Regions from separate parts of the Paenibacillus sp. RC334 genome, predicted to be linked through region 2. Evidence: a T-box and tRNA genes for the amino acid it is inferred to sense, from the RefSeq annotation. Region 2 holds a T-box; the other regions hold tRNA genes.
The links. A T-box is a leader RNA that pairs with one kind of tRNA and senses whether it is charged. The one in region 2 lies ahead of argS (arginine--tRNA ligase), so its partner is inferred to be a tRNA-Arg.
Positions count from the first base shown of each region.

Region 1: it encodes a tRNA-Arg, which carries the amino acid that the T-box ahead of argS (arginine--tRNA ligase) is inferred to sense. The anticodon was not compared.
Region 3: it encodes a tRNA-Arg, which carries the amino acid that the T-box ahead of argS (arginine--tRNA ligase) is inferred to sense. The anticodon was not compared.
Region 4: it encodes a tRNA-Arg, which carries the amino acid that the T-box ahead of argS (arginine--tRNA ligase) is inferred to sense. The anticodon was not compared.

Region 1 covers NZ_CP125370.1:4,420,551-4,425,073, reverse strand. The annotation lists gene asnB (asparagine synthase (glutamine-hydrolyzing)) at 1-906, opposite strand, end outside; gene QMK20_RS20270 (hypothetical protein) at 1,071-1,430, shown strand; gene QMK20_RS20265 (magnetosome magnetite crystal formation protein family) at 1,726-2,019, opposite strand; tRNA gene QMK20_RS20260 (tRNA-Arg) at 2,196-2,269, shown strand; gene QMK20_RS20255 (SDR family oxidoreductase) at 2,580-3,338, shown strand; gene QMK20_RS20250 (6-phospho-beta-glucosidase) at 3,531-4,523, opposite strand, start outside.
Region 2 covers NZ_CP125370.1:2,262,996-2,267,518, reverse strand. The annotation lists gene QMK20_RS10725 (S-layer homology domain-containing protein) at 1-890, opposite strand, end outside; gene argS (arginine--tRNA ligase) at 1,096-2,820, opposite strand; T-box leader at 2,881-3,135, opposite strand; gene QMK20_RS10715 (four-helix bundle copper-binding protein) at 3,214-3,543, opposite strand; gene QMK20_RS10710 (MogA/MoaB family molybdenum cofactor biosynthesis protein) at 3,805-4,320, shown strand; gene QMK20_RS10705 (nicotinate phosphoribosyltransferase) at 4,391-4,523, opposite strand, start outside.
Region 3 covers NZ_CP125370.1:4,371,209-4,375,731, reverse strand. The annotation lists partial or broken gene QMK20_RS20070 (GH1 family beta-glucosidase) at 1-973, shown strand, start outside; gene QMK20_RS20065 (exodeoxyribonuclease III) at 1,063-1,827, opposite strand; tRNA gene QMK20_RS20060 (tRNA-Arg) at 2,051-2,125, opposite strand; gene QMK20_RS20055 (hypothetical protein) at 2,360-3,295, shown strand; gene tig (trigger factor) at 3,439-4,523, shown strand, end outside.
Region 4 covers NZ_CP125370.1:97,324-101,846, forward strand. The annotation lists gene QMK20_RS00520 (stalk domain-containing protein) at 1-309, shown strand, start outside; gene QMK20_RS00525 (RsiV family protein) at 303-500, shown strand; gene clpP (ATP-dependent Clp endopeptidase proteolytic subunit ClpP) at 628-1,224, opposite strand; tRNA gene QMK20_RS00535 (tRNA-Arg) at 1,433-1,507, opposite strand; gene QMK20_RS00540 (sugar-binding transcriptional regulator) at 1,743-2,780, shown strand; gene gap (type I glyceraldehyde-3-phosphate dehydrogenase) at 2,872-3,882, shown strand; gene QMK20_RS00550 (phosphoglycerate kinase) at 4,006-4,523, shown strand, end outside.

The DNA.
Region 1 (4,523 bases), 2.2 Mb from region 2:
ATGCTTGTCGTTATCCACATAATCGACTGAATACGTATGAACTTGTCCCTGCCCGGTACGCTTGTAATAATCGACAGCCAGCGCGGACAGTGCGCTTGAATCCAGACCGCCCGACAGTAGGGTGCATACCGGAACGTCTGAAATCAGCTGCCGCTCCACCGTATCCAGCAGCAGCTCGCGTACCTTGAGCGCTGTTTCTTCGGTGTTATCCTCATGCGCAAAGCTTTCCAGCTTCCAGTAGGCTTGAATGCGCACACCGTCGCGGCTGTACGTTAGCGTATGTCCGGGGCGCAGCTCCTTCATGGACGAATAGACGCCGTGTCCGGGGGTGCGTGCAGGCCCGATGATAAAAATTTCAGCCAAACCCTCGGCGTCGACTGCGGCTTCTACCGAAGGGTGCTGAAGCAGCGCTTTGGGCTCCGAGCCAAATACGAATACATCTCCGGCTTGGCTGTAAAATAACGGCTTCACTCCCAGCCGATCCCGTGCCAGAAACACCTGCTCCCGCTCACTGTCCCAGACCGCAAAGGCAAAAATGCCGTTCAGCCGATCCACACAATCCGGGCCCCACTCCATGTAGGCTTCGAGCAATACCTCTGTGTCGCATTGTGTACGGAAAATATGCCCTCGCTGTTGCAGCTCTTTTTTCAGCTCAGGCGCGTTATATATTTCCCCGTTATATACAATCGTATAAGTGATATCCTCAAGCTGCCGGATCATGGGTTGGGCGCCGTTTTCCGGGTCCATGACGCTCAGTCTTCTGTGTCCAAAGGCACACGGGTTGGATATCCAGGTGCCCGCAGCATCCGGTCCGCGATCAGAGAGCGTTCGCGTCATATTGAGCAGCAGCTCCGATTGATGCATTAAGTCTCCGTTCCACTGTATGAAACCAGTAATTCCGCACATGTCTGTTCATCCTCTCTTTGTCGTGTTCATCCAGTGTTGGGATGAAACAAAAACTAAATCCCCAGTTCATCAGTATATATGCCGAAAAGGAGCATAAAATGTCTGTCCGTTCCGAAAACTACAAATGGGGCAACCCGTGTATTCGCAAGGAAGGAGGAAGGCAAATGTACTACATCAAGGATGCTAAAATACGCCGCTTCACCGAACTTGACGGAGTGCGCTGCGCAGAGGTAGAGGTACGGCCCGGCGCAGCAGATGACCCGGAACTGCTGGTCTACATTACCGCCACCAATCAGCAGGACGGTCAGGAAGGCTATGACATGGTACGCATCATTCGTAATGATGCCGATCTGGCGCTGGATTGGTACGACAATAACCTGCATTCTGCGTTTGAGGAAGTGACGGATAAGGCTTTTACCGACTCCACTCACATTACGGCTGGGGAAGAACGGGAAAAGTTTAAAAGGGAGTTACTTTCCTATGGGCAGCTCAGCACGGAATTTGCCAAGGAGTTCGGCGTATGAGAATAGGATGCGCCATGCCTCGGCTTTTGTTGATTTGGGCTCCAGCGCCATCGCGGGATCAGCGTGAAAGGAGGGGGAAATCATAGACGGCAAAGCGAAGTACAAGAAGAACAAAGGCAGCAGTTATATTCATAACAATGAATTTGCGGAAGAAGTGCTTGAGAAAAATGTAAGGCATGAAGTACCAAAAAGTCCTAGACGCTTTGGTAATAAATAAATTTGTCCATTAAAAATTTTTAAAGAAGCCTCCGTATCCCGCTTAATTCGCGGAATGCAGGAGGCTTCTTCTTCAGATTTAAGCGGCTTCACGGAGTGTCATGATACCTTTGTAGATGTTGTAGACAAATACCCCGAGATAGACCACAGCGAATAGCAGCACAAACCCGACTACAGAACCTGCATGATTCGCCGTTGCAATAAAATACAATAGCGGAATCGCCGCGATAATAGGGAAAATGTGCGATAAAATAGCCTTTTTCGCATGTCCCTGAACATACTCGTCCCGTACCGCAATCCATATAATAACAGGCAACAGAAAAGGGGCGAAAAAAATACTGAAATAACAAAGTGATGACAATAGACCTCTCACGGATTATATACCTCCTTCGTAGCATGGCCTTTTGTACATAATACCCCGTCAGCGTCCAAATGATTCCTTTTGCAGCCTGTTTACTTGTACGATAAAAAAATGCTTTTGACAGTTAGCAAAAATATGATATAATAATCAATGCGCTGAATACATAAGGTTCCAACGAATACCATTTTGTCCCAGTAGCTCAGCTGGATAGAGCAACGGCCTTCTAAGCCGTCGGTCGGGGGTTCGAATCCCTCCTGGGACGTATAACAGAGAAGCTTCCGTAAGGGAGCTTTTTTGTGTTCCAGTTATGCTCACAGGGTTCACGATATGATGCGATTAATCAGTAGTGACATCGTCTATAATTTCATTAAGCAGAGCTTCGATAGACTGATAGTTCTTATAAAATGTCCCCCTATTTAATAGACATTAATGTATAAAAGTGTTTGCTAGTGAGCAAAATAAGTAGCGTTTGATGATTTTAGCTGATGTGCTTCTTTATACTATAATTGTAAAAGTTGATGAACAACTGTCGAACATTATACAGGATACAGATGCAGACGAGGAGGATAGAAATGAGACTTCAAGACAAAATTGCAGTAGTCACAGGTGCAGCTTCCGGTATGGGTAAAGCTATTGCCAAGCTTTATGCACAAGAAGGGGCCAAGGTAGTGGTGTCCGATATTAATGCAGATGCAGCTACTAATGTGGTAGAAGAAATCAAAGCTAATGGTGGAGATGCTATCGTCGTAGTTGCTAATGTTGCAAAAGAAGAAGATATTCAGAATCTGATTGATACGACCGTTGACACCTATGGTACAGTAGATATTCTGGTAAACAATGCCGGAATTATGGATAACATGGAACCGGCAGGCGATATTAAAGATGACCAGTGGGAAAGAATTTTTGCGATTAATACAACCAGTGTTATGCGTTCTACTCGTAAAGTTCTACCTATCTTTTTAGAAAAACAAAAAGGTGTCATTGTGAACGTAGCTTCTGCAGGTGGGTTGTTTGGTGGGCGAGCTGGTGGAGCTTATACAGCTTCTAAACATGCAGTTGTTGGTTTTACTAAAAATACAGGCTACATGTATGCTCCACAAGGAATACGTTGTAATGCAATTGCTCCAGGTGGTGTGGAAACTAACATCAATTCAACGATAACTAATCTAAATAAATTTGGTGCTTCCAGACAGCAATTGGGAATGGCTATTAATCCACGTCTTGGAAAATCGGAGGAAATAGCACAGGTGGCTTTATTCCTTGCTTCGGATGAATCAGGTTTTGTGAACGCTACAGTGATTACTGCCGATGCAGGTTGGACTGCCTATTAATAATCTGAATTAAGCCACAATACGTGGCTCTATCCCGGGAGTTGGAGCGATGGATTAGCTACGAGTTACTGTGGGAGAATAATTAAATACCAAGAGGCCGTGTCTGACACGGCCTCTTTTACTGGATTCAATAGCTTCGAACCTCAGAACGTGGAACATCAATTAAGTGATAGGAAAAGCTCTGCTTTTGTTTTATACCGTTGCTTTCGCCTTATGCGCAAAAAATTGTGGCAAATGCTCTTTATGCGCTTCCAGCAATTCATCCAGCACCGTTTGGGCGATGTCACCGCTTGGTACAAGCGGATTCAGGGTGAAGGCTTGCAGAGCTGTTGCGTAGTCCCCCGTTACCGCCGCTTCAATCGTCAATTCTTCCATCGCCTTCATCACTTGCAGCAAGCCGCGCTGTGCAGGCGGGAATTTGCCAAAGTTTACAGGTTCTGCACCATGTGCGCGAATCACACTGGTAATTTCAATCGCGCTGTCATAAGGAACATCATCAATTGCACCATTGTTACGTGTGCTAACCACCATCAGTGTGCCTTTGTTGTTATAGATGGAATTAATAATTTCACAGGCTGCATCGCTGTAATGCGCGCCGCCGCGTTTGGATAGTTCCTCCGGTTTGTAATCCAGATTAGGATCTTTATACAGTTCAAACAGGCTTTCTTCCAGACGTTTGACGACTTGACCCCGAGTTCCTTCATTTTTGGCTTCCTCTAGTTCTTCCTTCAGCATGTTATCTGTCATGTAGTAATAACGATGGTATGGACAAGGCAGCATTTTCAAATGACGCACTTGATCATACAGGAAACGCATGTTTCTAATATTTTCAACGACCTTTTCCGGTTTTGCGCCAGGCGCGTACAGTCCTTCAATCACCTGCTCAGTTAATTCGGTCCCTGTTTTGTCATATACTTTATGCCAGTGAAGGTGGTTAATTCCTGCAAATTTAAAGAACAGTTCTTCTTCCGGTTTGTCCAGCACAGCGGATGCACTCTTGATCGCGCCGATTGGAACATTACATAATCCGATGACTTTGTCCCATTGACCATAACGAAGCACGGCTTCGGTGACCATCCCTGCAGGGTTGGTGAAATTAATCAACCACGCATTCGGACACAGCTCTTTCATATCCTCGACAATACTGAGGATGACAGGAATGGTACGGAAGGCCTTGAACATTCC
Region 2 (4,523 bases):
CTGTCCACCAGTGTACTTGTGTGGGTATCCGTAATGACCTGGATATTCATTTCCCCCGGCTTTGGACTTGTCAACTTGTAGTAAATCACTGCAGTGGCGTCATCTACGTAGTCGATATGATCCACTTCAATGCCGTAACCGGGATTGGGTGCCTGCAAACGGGTTAATGTTACCTTGTTCTGCTGGTCATTCACCTTCTCTACACTCATACTAATACCATTTTGCTGGCCCGGATCTGAAGGCTCAGCCGGATTTTCTGGAGTGGATTCAATCGGTTTATGATTTTGCACAAATTCGGATGCATTATAGACCATCTCTGCTGCCTCCATTCGGGTTACTTTACGTTCCGGATTAAAGTTGCTCTTTTCATCTAATTTAGCAATTTTGGTCAACAACAGGAACTGAACCCCTTCGCTTGAATCTTGGTCCAGCTTCTTGCCATCCGCAACATTAATGTACATGCGGACTGTTGGATATTCTCCGGTTGCACTAACCGCTTTGTACAGTATATTCGCGAATTGTTCTCTTGTCATCTGAGTACTTGGATCAATATCCGGTGACAAAGGAATTTGGTGTTGAGCCGCAATCCGGTAAGACTTGGCATACCATGCCGAAGACGGAATATTGGCGAATGAACCCGTCGTGAAATCCGGCATAACTTGAAGATCCATCGCATTAACGACCATATGCACCCCTTGTGCATACGTAAGTGATTGATCAGGCGCAAACTTATCCTTCGTGATGCCCTGAATAATACCTTTGTTCTGAAGCGAACTTACAATCTTCTCCTGCTCTGTTCCTTTTATATCACGAAATGCCGAAGCTGACGTAGCCACTGCCAACGAACAGATCACCAGCAAAGCTGCTGTCACGCTTTTGTTTTTTTTCATGAGATGCACCTCCATATTTACTATGTTTCTTCTATACTTATCGACGCAATACTATCAACAAATGTTTCAGATACTCAAAAATTGATTGTAAAAAAAGCCTACGATACTTACAGTTAGTGTAACCCGTTTAACTCTTTTCTGCTCACGTCCTAGGCTATATTCTAAGGATACTCACTTTGCGGGCACTCTTCCTCAGGCCATTTGGCTACATCCGATAGGGTGCTTTCAGGCCAAGAAGATGCAGCGTATGTGCCAAAATATCAGCAGTTTGTCCAGCCAACTGAATGCGCCACGGCCCACCATCGACAATCCGCTCCTTGGCGTAAAAGCGGTTGAACGCCTGCGCCGTATCCAGCGCAAACCTCGCGATAACCGAAGGTTCCAGTTGCCGAGCCGCACGTTCCAGTTGTCCCTGATAACGAACCAGTTGCTTAAGCAGTGCCCAGCCTGCATCCCCCAGCATTTCATCCGATGCATCGGTGAAATCAGATACTGGATGTTCCCTCATAGGAACGTCGATACCAGAACCATCCACCGTACCGGCGCCAGCATAAGCTTTTTCCAAAAGACTGCGTATACGTGCATGTGTGTATTGTACATAAGGACCTGTCTCACCTTCAAAGGTTAACGCGTCTTCCAGTGAGAAATCCACTTCGTTCAGGCGGTTATTTTTTAAGTCGCCAAAAATGATCGCCCCGATGCCGACGTCCTCGGCTATTTCCTGTTGATCCTGTAAATTGGGATTCTTCTGGGTGATGATAGTTAGAGCGCGGGCCACCGCTTCATCCAGCACCTCCTCCAGCTTCACGACCTTGCCGCGTCTTGTGGACATTTTTTTACCTGCAAAACGCATCAGACCAAACGGCACGTGCTCACACTGCTCCGCCCACGTCTCCCCTGCACGCTTTAGCACCTCAAACACCTGCCGGAAATGCAACTGCTGCTCTCCACCTACCACGTACAGCAACCGATCAGCTTTCATCACCTCATGACGGTAGAACGCCGTAGCCAAATCACGGGTCGGATAGATGGTAGTCCCATCCTTTTTCAAAATCAGACAAGGCGGCAGCCCTTCATCCTCCAGACGCACCACAAGCGCACCGTCACTTTCTTCCAGCAAACCTTTCGTCCTTAATCGGGCAACAACCGCCTGCATTTTATTATTGTAAAAGCTCTCTCCCAGTACATGATCAAATGTAAGGTTCAGACGCTGGTACATGCGATCAAATTCACGCAGGCTGACTTCAACAAAAAACTCCCATAGCTGCTGAGCCTCGGTATCTCCATGCTCCAGACGGCGGAACCATTCTCGACCTTCGTCCTCCAAAGATGGGTCATGCTCGGCTTCCTCATGAAAACGCACGTACAGCTTAAGTGACTCTCCAATCGGATCTTGCTGTAGCTGCTCTTCATTTCCCCATCTTTTATAAGCCGCAATTTGCTTACCAAACTGTGTTCCCCAATCCCCCAAATGATTCACACTAACCGGAACATACCCCGTTTCCCCGAGAATGCGGTACAGTGCAGCACCGATGACAGTAGAACGAAGATGGCCGATACCAAACGGTTTGGCAATATTGGGCGAAGACATATCAATCACTACCCGCTGTCCGTGTCCGAGATCTGGCTTGAAAAATTCGGGTTTGCTCAATTCAGCCAGCATCAGTGGAATATGAATGGAACGCCCCAGTGTTATATTGACATAGGCTCCTGATGCCGAAGCAGTCAGTCCTTCCTTACGGGTTATGGCCTCCGCCAGTTCCAACGCAATTTGCTGCGGAGCCTTCCTAAACTTTTTAGCCAGCAAAAAACAGGGAAACGCTACATCCCCCCATTCCGGTTGTGGCGGTACCTCCAATAAAGAGGAAATCTCCTTTTCCTCCAAGCCCGTATGGGCAGAAATAGCCTGAGTAGCGATCGATAACAGCATGGCTTTCTCTCCTTTTTTTCATTAGAATCTAACAAAAAAAGCTCCCGCCTCTTGAATTATTCAAGAGACGAGAACTTCAATATCCCCGCGGTACCACTCTTCGTAAATCGGATTGTGCAATGAACTATGCATAATCGCCGATTTCACTCCAATGACAAATAACGGTGTCTGCCGGGCTGAACTACTAACGGAACTCCGTGTTGGAACAACCGTCTCCCGGGTGCGCTTCACGTTGGGCCTCATACCGGCTTCCACCTTTTCCGGCTCGCTGTAATGATATGGCTCCCCTGCTACTCTCCCGTTCCAAGACGTTAATTCCCATCATTATACAAACCTATCCTGTAGAAAGCAATGTTTTATTTTCTGTTCAGGCGCTGGCTCGATTATATGTAATTACACAGCCACCATTTGGCGGCATGCCTGAACACAACGGCGGCAGGCTGCTGCACATTGTTTGCAATGCTCATGAGCGTGCTTACCGCATTCAGCAGCACATACTTCACAGGCTTTGGCACACAGCTCACAAATTTGCTCGGCAAATTCCGTTCCGCGTTCCAACATTTGAGCAGCAAACCCGCATATTTCTGCACATTCCCGGCTCACTCGAATACACTCGCGCAGCATAGCCAAATCATATTCCTTCAAGCTCGCCACGTAACAGACGTTGCAAGCGTTCATACATTCCAGGCAAGCATCCACGCATTGTTGGTATGAATGTTTCATAATACATTACCTCCCTGTTGTTGACCCTGCTGTATTATTACCCGTCGACAATTGAGATTAATCAACCGTTGTTCACGCTTTCAACTTGACCAAACAAAAAATCCCGGCTTATGTAAGGAAGTGTACTATATTCCATCCCATCCGTGCAAGGGGATAAATCACACAACTCCCTAATGCCTGCTCCTGACTTGCACACCGACAATCATTCCTCTATTGTAAAAAGAGTATGTCTAACCATAGATCGAGGAGTGAGCATTGCAAATGAATATATCTTCTGTAGAGGAGCATCGACGGGAGGCCCCACAGCAGGTTAGCTGCATGGTTGTAACCGTCTCCGACACCCGCACCGTGGAAACAGATACCGGAGGACGTCTACTGGTGGATCTGTTGGAAACGAACGGCTATCAGGTGGCCCGATATGTTATCGTCAAAGACGACTATGATGGCATCCGGCAACTGGTATCCGAAGCCGCGGAACGCGATGACATTGAGGCTGTTCTTCTGACAGGCGGCACCGGTATTTCCCCGCGTGATACAACGTATGAAGCCGTATCCTCTCTGCTGGATAAGGAACTGCCCGGATTCGGGGAAATCTTCCGTTATTTAAGCTTTGCCGAGGATATTGGTTCTGCAGCGATATTGAGTCGTGCTGTAGCTGGCACTGTCGACCGGACAGCCGTATTTTCTATGCCAGGCTCACGTGGAGCCGTCCGTTTGGCGATGGAGCGCATTATTATACCTGAGCTGCGGCATGTCATGAGGGAAATTTACAAATAACACACAGATTTTCCTCTTATGCTCTGAAACACAAAGAGGCACCCCATTATTTGCAGGGTGCCTCTTAAAACTATTCCTTTTCTTCCACTTCTGGCTGCATATAGCTGTCGATCAGCTTTTGTTTCAGCCCCCATACCTTTTCACTGAGATTTACACGGTAAATTTCCGGGTTCATTTTCCGCAAATATTCCGGCCAGAACAGT
Region 3 (4,523 bases), 2.1 Mb from region 2:
TTCCGCAGTGGATCGAGGACGAGGGGGTTGGACAAATCGAAGGATTATCCAGCATTTTATGACGTATGCCTCTGTAATCATGGATCGGTTTGGACAACGCATAAACTGGTGGAACACGATCAACGAGCCTTATTGTGCCTCTATCCTGGGCTATGGTACAGGTGAACATGCTCCCGGCCATGAGAACTGGAACGAAGCCTTTACTGCCGCTCACCATGTCCTGTTGTGTCATGGCATTGCCATCCATTTGCACAAGGAAAAGGGTCTGACAGGTAAGATAGGCATTACACTGAACATGGAACATGTGGATGCTGCTTCTGAGCGACCTGAGGACGTAGCCGCTACCGTCCGCCGAGATGGCTTTATCAATCGTTGGTTTGCCGAGCCGTTGTTTAACGGGAAATATCCAGAGGATATGGTGGAATGGTACGGGGCGTATCTGAACGGCTTGGATTTTGTACAGCCTGGTGATATGGAGCTGATTCAGCAGCCGGGGGATTTTTTGGGCATCAATTACTACGCCCGCAGCGTCATTCGAGCGGCTACAGACGCTTCGTTGCTTCAGGCAGAGCAGGTTCGCTTCGAGGAACCGGTAACGGATATGGGATGGGAGATTCACCCCGAATCCTTTTATAAGCTGCTAACTCGGATTGAGAAGGATTTTACCAAGGGCTTGCCCATTCTGATTACGGAAAACGGAGCAGCGATGAAGGACGAATTGATGGATGGGAAGATTGAGGACACTGGACGTCAGCGCTACATTGAGGAGCATTTAAAGGTATGCCATCGCTTCATCGGGGAGGGAGGGCAGCTCAAGGGCTATTTTGTCTGGTCATTCCTTGATAACTTTGAATGGGCTTGGGGCTACAGCAAACGTTTCGGTATTGTACATATTAATTACGAAACGCAGGAACGGACACCCAAACAAAGTGCGCTGTGGTTCAAGCAAGTGATGGCGAATAACGGGTTTTAAACAGATTATCATTATAATTTAAGCTGTCATGCTGCAATAACAGAGCATGACGGCTTTTAAGACTGCATAAATTTTTGTGTAAGGGGGGACTATGCTGAAATATCTTGCATATCCAGTATAACAGGGCAGTGGTCGCTGCCCGTAATATGGCAATCAATGCTTGCATCTATCAACAGCGGGCGAAGTCTGTCCGAGACGAGAAAGTAATCGATCCGCCAGCCGATGTTCCGTTCTCTCACCTTCGGCATGTAGGACCACCAGGAATAAACATCCGTCCTGTCAGGATTAAAGTATCTGAAGGTGTCTATAAATCCAGCGCTCAGCAACTGCGACATTCTGTCACGTTCCTCAGGCGTAAATCCGGCATTTCCGTGGTTGGCTTTCGCATTTTTCAGGTCAATTTCCTGATGAGCCACGTTCAAATCTCCGCAAACAATGACAGGCTTCAATGCATCCAACTGTTGCAGATAGCTGCGGAAACGGTCCTCCCATTCCAGTCTGTATGGCAGTCGGGTCAAATCCCGTTTGGTATTCGGAGTATATACATTAACCAGATAAAATTTCTCAAATTCCAAAGTAATGGTTCTGCCTTCAGGTTCCCCATTTTCTTCAAGTCCATAATGCACAGAAAGAGGTTTGATTTTGGTGAAGATAGCGGTGCCAGAATATCCTTTTTTCTCGGCATAATTCCAGTACTGTGTGTATTCCTCCATATTCTCCATCAGGATTTGTCCCTCTTGAAGCTTGGTTTCCTGTACGCAAAAAATATCAGCATTCGTTTCTTTTAGATAAGTATAAAATCCTTTGGTCACACAGGCTCTTAAGCCATTAACATTCCAAGATATGATTTTCATTTATTAATTCTCCCTTGCCGTACCAAACATGTAAGCATACTGCTTTATTTCTGTGGCACTTCGTCAGTTCATGCTCGTCGGAAAATATTTAACATTAGATGATAGCATTCTCAGCGTTTTTTTGAAGTGGATACGAACTTTTCTACATTAGAATAGAATATATTTTTTTGTGCGGGGGTTGTGAAACGAAAAAAAGCTCCCTTACGGAAGCTTCTCACGATAACGTCCCAGGAGGGATTCGAACCCCCCGACCGACGGCTTAGAAGGCCGTTGCTCTATCCAGCTGAGCTACTGGGACATAAAATTCAAGCGAAGATTAATATATCACATGGATAAAAAAAATTCAAGCTTTATTTCGCATATATCCGGTATTCAGGCTTTCTTTAGCATAAAAATCAAAGTAGCTATCGTTTTTTTTGCCTCATAAAAGGGTATGTTAGAATACAGGTGAATATGTGGAAGACGAGAGGTTGGACTTCGGCCGCTGTTTCTCATATAATCTACAAATACTTTAGCTTGCGGTGGAGAGGGGGTGCCTTTAATAAAGGACTCCAAGGTGACGACAAAAGAAAATAATATTGTTTTGTTTCCGAAGACACTGGATTACTATCAAATTCAACTCACTGTAATGCTTGAAAACGAGCGTTACGGAGAGGCGATGGCGATGCTGCGTTTTTTGATGCAGTGTCAGGGACAGGAACAGAAGCAATACGAAGAGTGGGAGGCCCTTTTACAATGGCTGGAGGCCGCATTTCCACAGTATGCCGACAGAGGGGCGGACACGGACACTACGGCAGAAGATGAGGTCAATGAAGCAGAGCTGGCTCGCCAACATGCGCGCTTCAAGCAGGAGCAGGATGCAGGCTACGGCAACAAGCTGCTACATATGGCTATGGATGAACCGTTGTCGGAACAGACGATTTTAGCGCTGGAACAACTGTCTTATCTGGATCTGCCAGAAATCGACGATGCGCTGCTTAACTGGATTAAGGAACGGGAAATCCACCCTCTGCTTCAATTCCGTGTTTTGCAGACACTACGACGACGCGGAATGGAAGGGACGATCGAAATCAGCCGGGGAGATGAGAAGGCAGAAATCGAGATTGAGTCTATTCCGTTGCGGCCGGATGAATTTCCTGAACCGATTATGCGTATTCTGGAGCGGGTGGCCGATCAGACTGAAGTGCATGAGCCTACGCTGTTCTATTTTGCGCAGGAGCTATGGTCGCAGTTTGTGATGGCGGTGTACGGTACGAAAGATTACAGGTCAATGCTGGTGGAGGAGGACGGGATGCCGGATATTTGGGCGGCAGCACTCCATCAGACGGTATCGGAGAGTCTGAGTGGCAACAAGGACGAGGAAGAAACCCGTGCTATATATGGCATTACCGATGCATTGCGCTTCCGTTTTGAGCAGGTATATCGGTCGATGCGTCTATTCGTAGCGGCGGGAATGAACACTCCATAACGGCCGGAAACGTTTACCTGTGAAGTCATTCAAGGAGCTGCCCTTGAAAAAGATAGTAATGTTAGATATACTATAGTGGTTATTTTGTGTGCGTTGATCGTATGAAAACTAAGTGAAGATTTTGTTGGAGGGGAAAGCATAAAATGAAAGCAACTTGGGAGAAAATAGAGAAGAACCTTGGGGTTCTTGAAGTTGAGGTTGACGCGGATCGTGTAGCCGCTGCACTCGACAAAGCTTTTAATAAAGTGGCTAAACAAGTAAGTGTACCAGGATTCCGTAAAGGTAAAGTACCACGTCCTATTTTTGAAAAGCGTTATGGTATTGAAAGCTTGTATCAGGATGCAATTGACTTCCTGCTGCCAGAAGCCTACAGCCAAGCTGTAGAAAAAACGGATATTTTCCCGGTAGACAGCCCTGACGTTGAAATTGATCAATTCGCTAAAGGCGAATCTTTCAAATTCAAAGCCAAGGTTACTGTTAAGCCTGAAGTGACTTTGGGTGAGTACAAAGGTGTAGAAGTGCCTGTAAGCAAACTCGAAGTAACTGACGAAGAGCTGGCTCAAGAGCTGGAGCGTTTGCAACAACGTCATGCCGAGCTGGTTGTCGTTGATGAAGATGCTGCACAATCCGGCGATACGGCTATTATCGACTTCGACGGTTCCGTTGATGGTGTACCATTCGAAGGCGGACAAGCTGAGAAGTATTCTCTGGAGCTGGGCTCCAATACGTTCATTCCTGGCTTTGAAGAGCAAGTGGTCGGTTTGCACACAGGCGATTCCAAGGACGTTGAAGTAACGTTCCCTGAGAACTACCATTCTGCTGATCTCGCTGGCAAACAAGCAGTCTTCAAAGTGAAAGTTCATGAACTGAAACGCAAAGTTCTTCCTGAGCTGGATGATGAATTTGCAAAAGACGTAAGTGAATTTGATACACTGGCTGAATTCAAGGAAGACTTGAAAAAGCAACTGCTGGAGCGTAAGGAAAATGAAGCTAAAGCTGCCCGTGAGGGTGCGGTAGTGGAGAAGGTTGCTGAGAACGCAACAATCGACATTCCTGAAGCGATGATCAAAAGTGAAGTGCAAAACATGGTTCGCGATTTTGACAACCGTCTGCGTAGCCAAGGCATGAATCTTGAAATGTTCCTCGGATTCTCCGGCCAAAGCCAGGAAGATCTGGAAGCGCAAATGAAAGTGGATGCTGAGAAGCGTGTACGCAACAACCTCGTGCT
Region 4 (4,523 bases), 2.2 Mb from region 2:
AAAAAGCAAGCGGAGGGAATACTGGCAGCAGGCAAAAAGCAAGTAGCAGAGGGTGAACCTACAGTAGAAAGACCGTATACTTTCAGTAATGATTTTGCTATTGCCTATAACCAACAAGGGATTTTGAGCATCATTATGGAGGATTACTCCGATACGGCTGGTGCTCATGGTATGACGGCCCGTAAAGGATATACGTTCTCACTCGCTGATGGAAAATTGCTGCAATTGTCTGACGTGCTGAAGGCCAATCCTAATTACAAACAGTTTCTTAATAGCGACCTGAAGAAAAAATTAATGGTCCAATGGTGAATGAAGGCGGCTTTGGTGGCTTCAAGAATATTGCGGCTAATCCGAATTTTTATGTAACGAATAGCGGTGTGACGATTGTGTTTGACTTGTATGAGTATGGGCCTTATGCGTATGGTATTCCTGAGTTCACTTATTCGTTTGGTCAATTGTTGCCTCAAGGCAGCAAGCCTTTTACTGGACAGAATGAATAGTACAAATGAATAAGTTAGATTATCTGTACACAAAAGAATAGTAAACGAAAAAAGCTGCCTACCGGATACAATCATCCGGGGCAGCTTTTTTCGTTTACCAGCTATTCAGAGGCCATAATTCGTTCTCTTACACACCTTCTGGAGAGGAGCTAGTAAGCACTTTATCAATAATACCGTATTCCTTGGCATCATCCGCGGACATGAAATAGTCACGGTCTGTGTCTTTTTCAATGCGCTCCAGTGGTTGGCCTGTGCGATCTGCGAGAATGCGGTTCAATTTGTCGCGCATTTTCAGAATGCGGCGGGCGCGGATTTCAATATCCGTTGCTTGACCTTGTGCGCCACCCAGCGGTTGGTGAATCATAATCTCACTGTTCGGCAAAGCAAAACGTTTGCCCTTGGCACCTGCGTTCAGCAAGAACGCACCCATGGAAGCCGCCATACCTACACAAATCGTAGACACGTCAGGTTTAATATATTGCATCGTATCGAAAATGGCCATACCGGCTGTGATCGAACCGCCAGGGCTGTTAACATACAAGTGAATGTCTTTTTCAGGATCTTCGGCAGCCAAAAACAGCATTTGCGCAATAATAGAGTTGGCTACAACGTCATTGACGTCCGAGCCCAACAAAATAATGCGATCCTTCAACAGTCTGGAATAAATGTCATAGGCGCGTTCGCCGCGGTTACTTTGTTCTACTACCATAGGAACATAGCTCACGTCAAAAAACCTCCCTTTAATATCGTTAATGGATTTGGTGGACATGCCGATTACACGTCCCTATTTATAAACTGTTACCGTATTAACCACATGATAAACAATTTCAAACAAAAAGTCAAAGAAAGTCAAACTAATAGTCAAAAAAAGAGCCCTCTGCGCTCTTATTGGTTAAAACAGTATATAGAAGCATTTAGACATTCATATAAAATGGCGCGCCCGCGAGGAATCGAACCTCGATCTCAGGCTCCGGAGGCCTACGTCATATCCGTTGGACCACGGGCGCACAGCTAATTGGAAACAAAGATGATTATATGATATACGGCATTGAATTGCAAGCTTTTATTACGTGCGCATATTCACATAAAAAGTTGAGAAATATAGGTTCAGATAGACTTGCATGTGGAGCAAATATTGGGTAAGATATACGTGGGACTTAAAAAGTTAACCCGGGACGTTTTAAGACCAGTTAGTGATATAGTATTAAAGATAGAACTTAGAAGTGTGCGGGAGTGGAAAGCATGCGAAAGATATTAGAAATACAGAAGCAGCTTCTGCCCGACCTCATGGATGTTTTGAAAAAAAGGTACACAATCCTGCATCAGATTATGCTGTCCGATGTTATTGGACGCAGAACGCTGGCGGCTTCACTGAACATGACCGAGCGCGTGTTGCGCGCCGAAACCGATCTTCTTAAAGCCCAAGGGCTGATTGAGATTGAGAGTGTGGGCATGAAGGTGAGCAAAGCAGGACTGGATCTGCTGGAACAGCTGGAGCCAATTGCGAACAACTTGTTCGGCCTGTCCCAATTGGAGGATCAGATTCGTCAAGCCTATGGTTTGAGGAAGGTGGTTGTCGTTCCAGGGGATTCGGATGCTTCTCCTTTAACGAAGCAGGAGCTGGGTCGTGCCGGGGCAAAAGCGCTGCTGAGTGTTATGGACGACGAGGATGTGGTCGCCGTAACAGGTGGCACGACGATTGCCGACGTGGCGGACCAACTGACACTACCTGCTAATGGCCCACTTAAGGGCGGATGGTTCGTACCAGCACGTGGGGGTTTGGGAGAAAGCATGGAAATGCAGGCGAACACAATTGCTTCCACAATGGCTCGTAAGGTCGGCTCACAATACCGTCTGCTCCATGTACCGGATTTGCTCAGCAATCATGCTTACAACTCCCTGCTTGAAGATACGAATATTCAGGATATTTTAAGCCTGATTCGCGAGAGTCGGATCATCATTCACGGGATAGGCAACGCCATAGCAATGGCACGTAGACGCAAGCTCGACCCTGAAACCTTTGCCCAGATCAGCAGTGAGGGCGCGGTTGCCGAATCGTTTGGCTATTATTTTAACGAAGACGGCGTCGTTGTTCACAGAATGCTGACGCTTGGACTCCGTTTGGAGGATATCAGGCGTACCGAGACGGTTCTAGGCGTAGCTGGAGGTAAGAGCAAGGCGGCCGCTATTCATGCAGTGCTGCGTTTCGGGCAGGAAGATATTCTTGTCACCGACGAAGGCGCTGCTGCTGAAATTGTAAGCCATTATTTGAATGGTTAAACGGATTTATGAATTGTGTTGTCTTGACGGGCTTTCGGGTCTGTCTTGAATATATAAACTAAACTAAACGAACTTTGGGAGGAACTCACTCATGACAGTTAAAGTTGGTATTAACGGTTTCGGACGTATTGGACGCCTTGCTTTCCGCCGGATTCAAAACGTGGAAGGTATTGAAGTAGTAGCAATCAATGACTTGACAGATTCCAAAATGCTGGCACATCTGTTGAAATATGATACAACACAAGGTACTTTCCAAGGAGAAGTAGAAGTACACGATGGCTTCTTCAAAGTTAACGGTAAAGAAGTTAAGGTTTTGGCTAACCGCAACCCAGAAGAACTGCCTTGGGGAGACCTGGGTGTAGATATCGTTCTGGAATGCACAGGTTTCTTCACAACTAAAGAAGCTGCTGAGAAACATTTGAAAGGCGGCGCTAAAAAAGTTGTTATCTCCGCTCCAGCTACTGGCGACATGAAAACTGTCGTTTACAACGTAAACCATGAAATTCTGGACGGTACTGAAACTGTAATCTCCGGTGCTTCTTGCACAACAAACTGCCTGGCTCCTATGGCTAAAACTTTGCAAGACAAATTTGGTATCGTTGAAGGCCTGATGACTACAATTCATGCTTACACTGGCGACCAAAACACTTTGGATGCTCCGCATGCTAAAGGCGACTTCCGTCGTGCTCGCGCTGCAGCTGAAAACATCATTCCTAACACAACTGGTGCTGCTAAAGCCATCGGTCTGGTAATTCCTGAACTGAAAGGTAAACTGGATGGCGCGGCTCAACGTGTACCAGTAGCAACTGGTTCCCTGACTGAGCTGGTAACTGTTCTGGAGAAAAACGTAACTGTTGAAGAAATCAACGCTGCGATGAAAGAAGCTTCCGATCCTGAAACTTACGGCTACACTGAAGACGAGATCGTTTCTTCCGACATCAAAGGTATCACTTTCGGTTCTTTGTTTGACGCAACTCAAACTAAAGTCCTGACTGTTGGCGACAAACAACTGGTGAAAACTGTAGCTTGGTACGACAACGAAATGTCCTACACAGCACAATTGATCCGTACGTTGGAATACTTCGCTAAATTGGCTAAGTAAGAACAGTCTTATCGCGCAACATCATAGAGCGGAAACAGCAGTTATTGTTTCCGCTCTTTATATATCAAAATGTGCCTTAAATTCCTGTTTCGTAAAATTAAAAGGGTGCGGAGGAATATGGAGATGAACAAAAAGAGCGTACGTGATATAGAACTGAATGGAAAACGGGTGTTTGTTCGTGTAGATTTTAACGTTCCGGTTGAGGACGGTAAAATTACGGATGACAAGCGTATTCGTGAAACCTTGCCAACGATTAACTACCTGATTGAAAAAGGTGCAAAAGTTATTTTGGCGAGTCACTTTGGACGTCCAAAAGGTCAGGTCGTTGAATCCATGCGTCTGACTCCTGCTGGCGTGCGTTTGTCTGAACTGCTCAAAAAGCCTGTTGTTAAAGTGGACGAAGCAGTTGGTGAGGCTGTTAAAGCGAAAGTGGCTGAACTGCAAAACGGCGACGTGCTGTTGCTTGAAAATGTACGTTTCTATCCAGGAGAAGAGAAAAATGATCCTGAATTGGCGAAGCAATTTGCTGAGCTGGCTGACATTTTCGTGAATGACGCATTTGGTGCAGCGCACCGTGCTCATGCTTCCACAGAAGGTATCGCGCATCTTCTTCCGGCTGTTTCCGGCTTGCTGATGGAGAA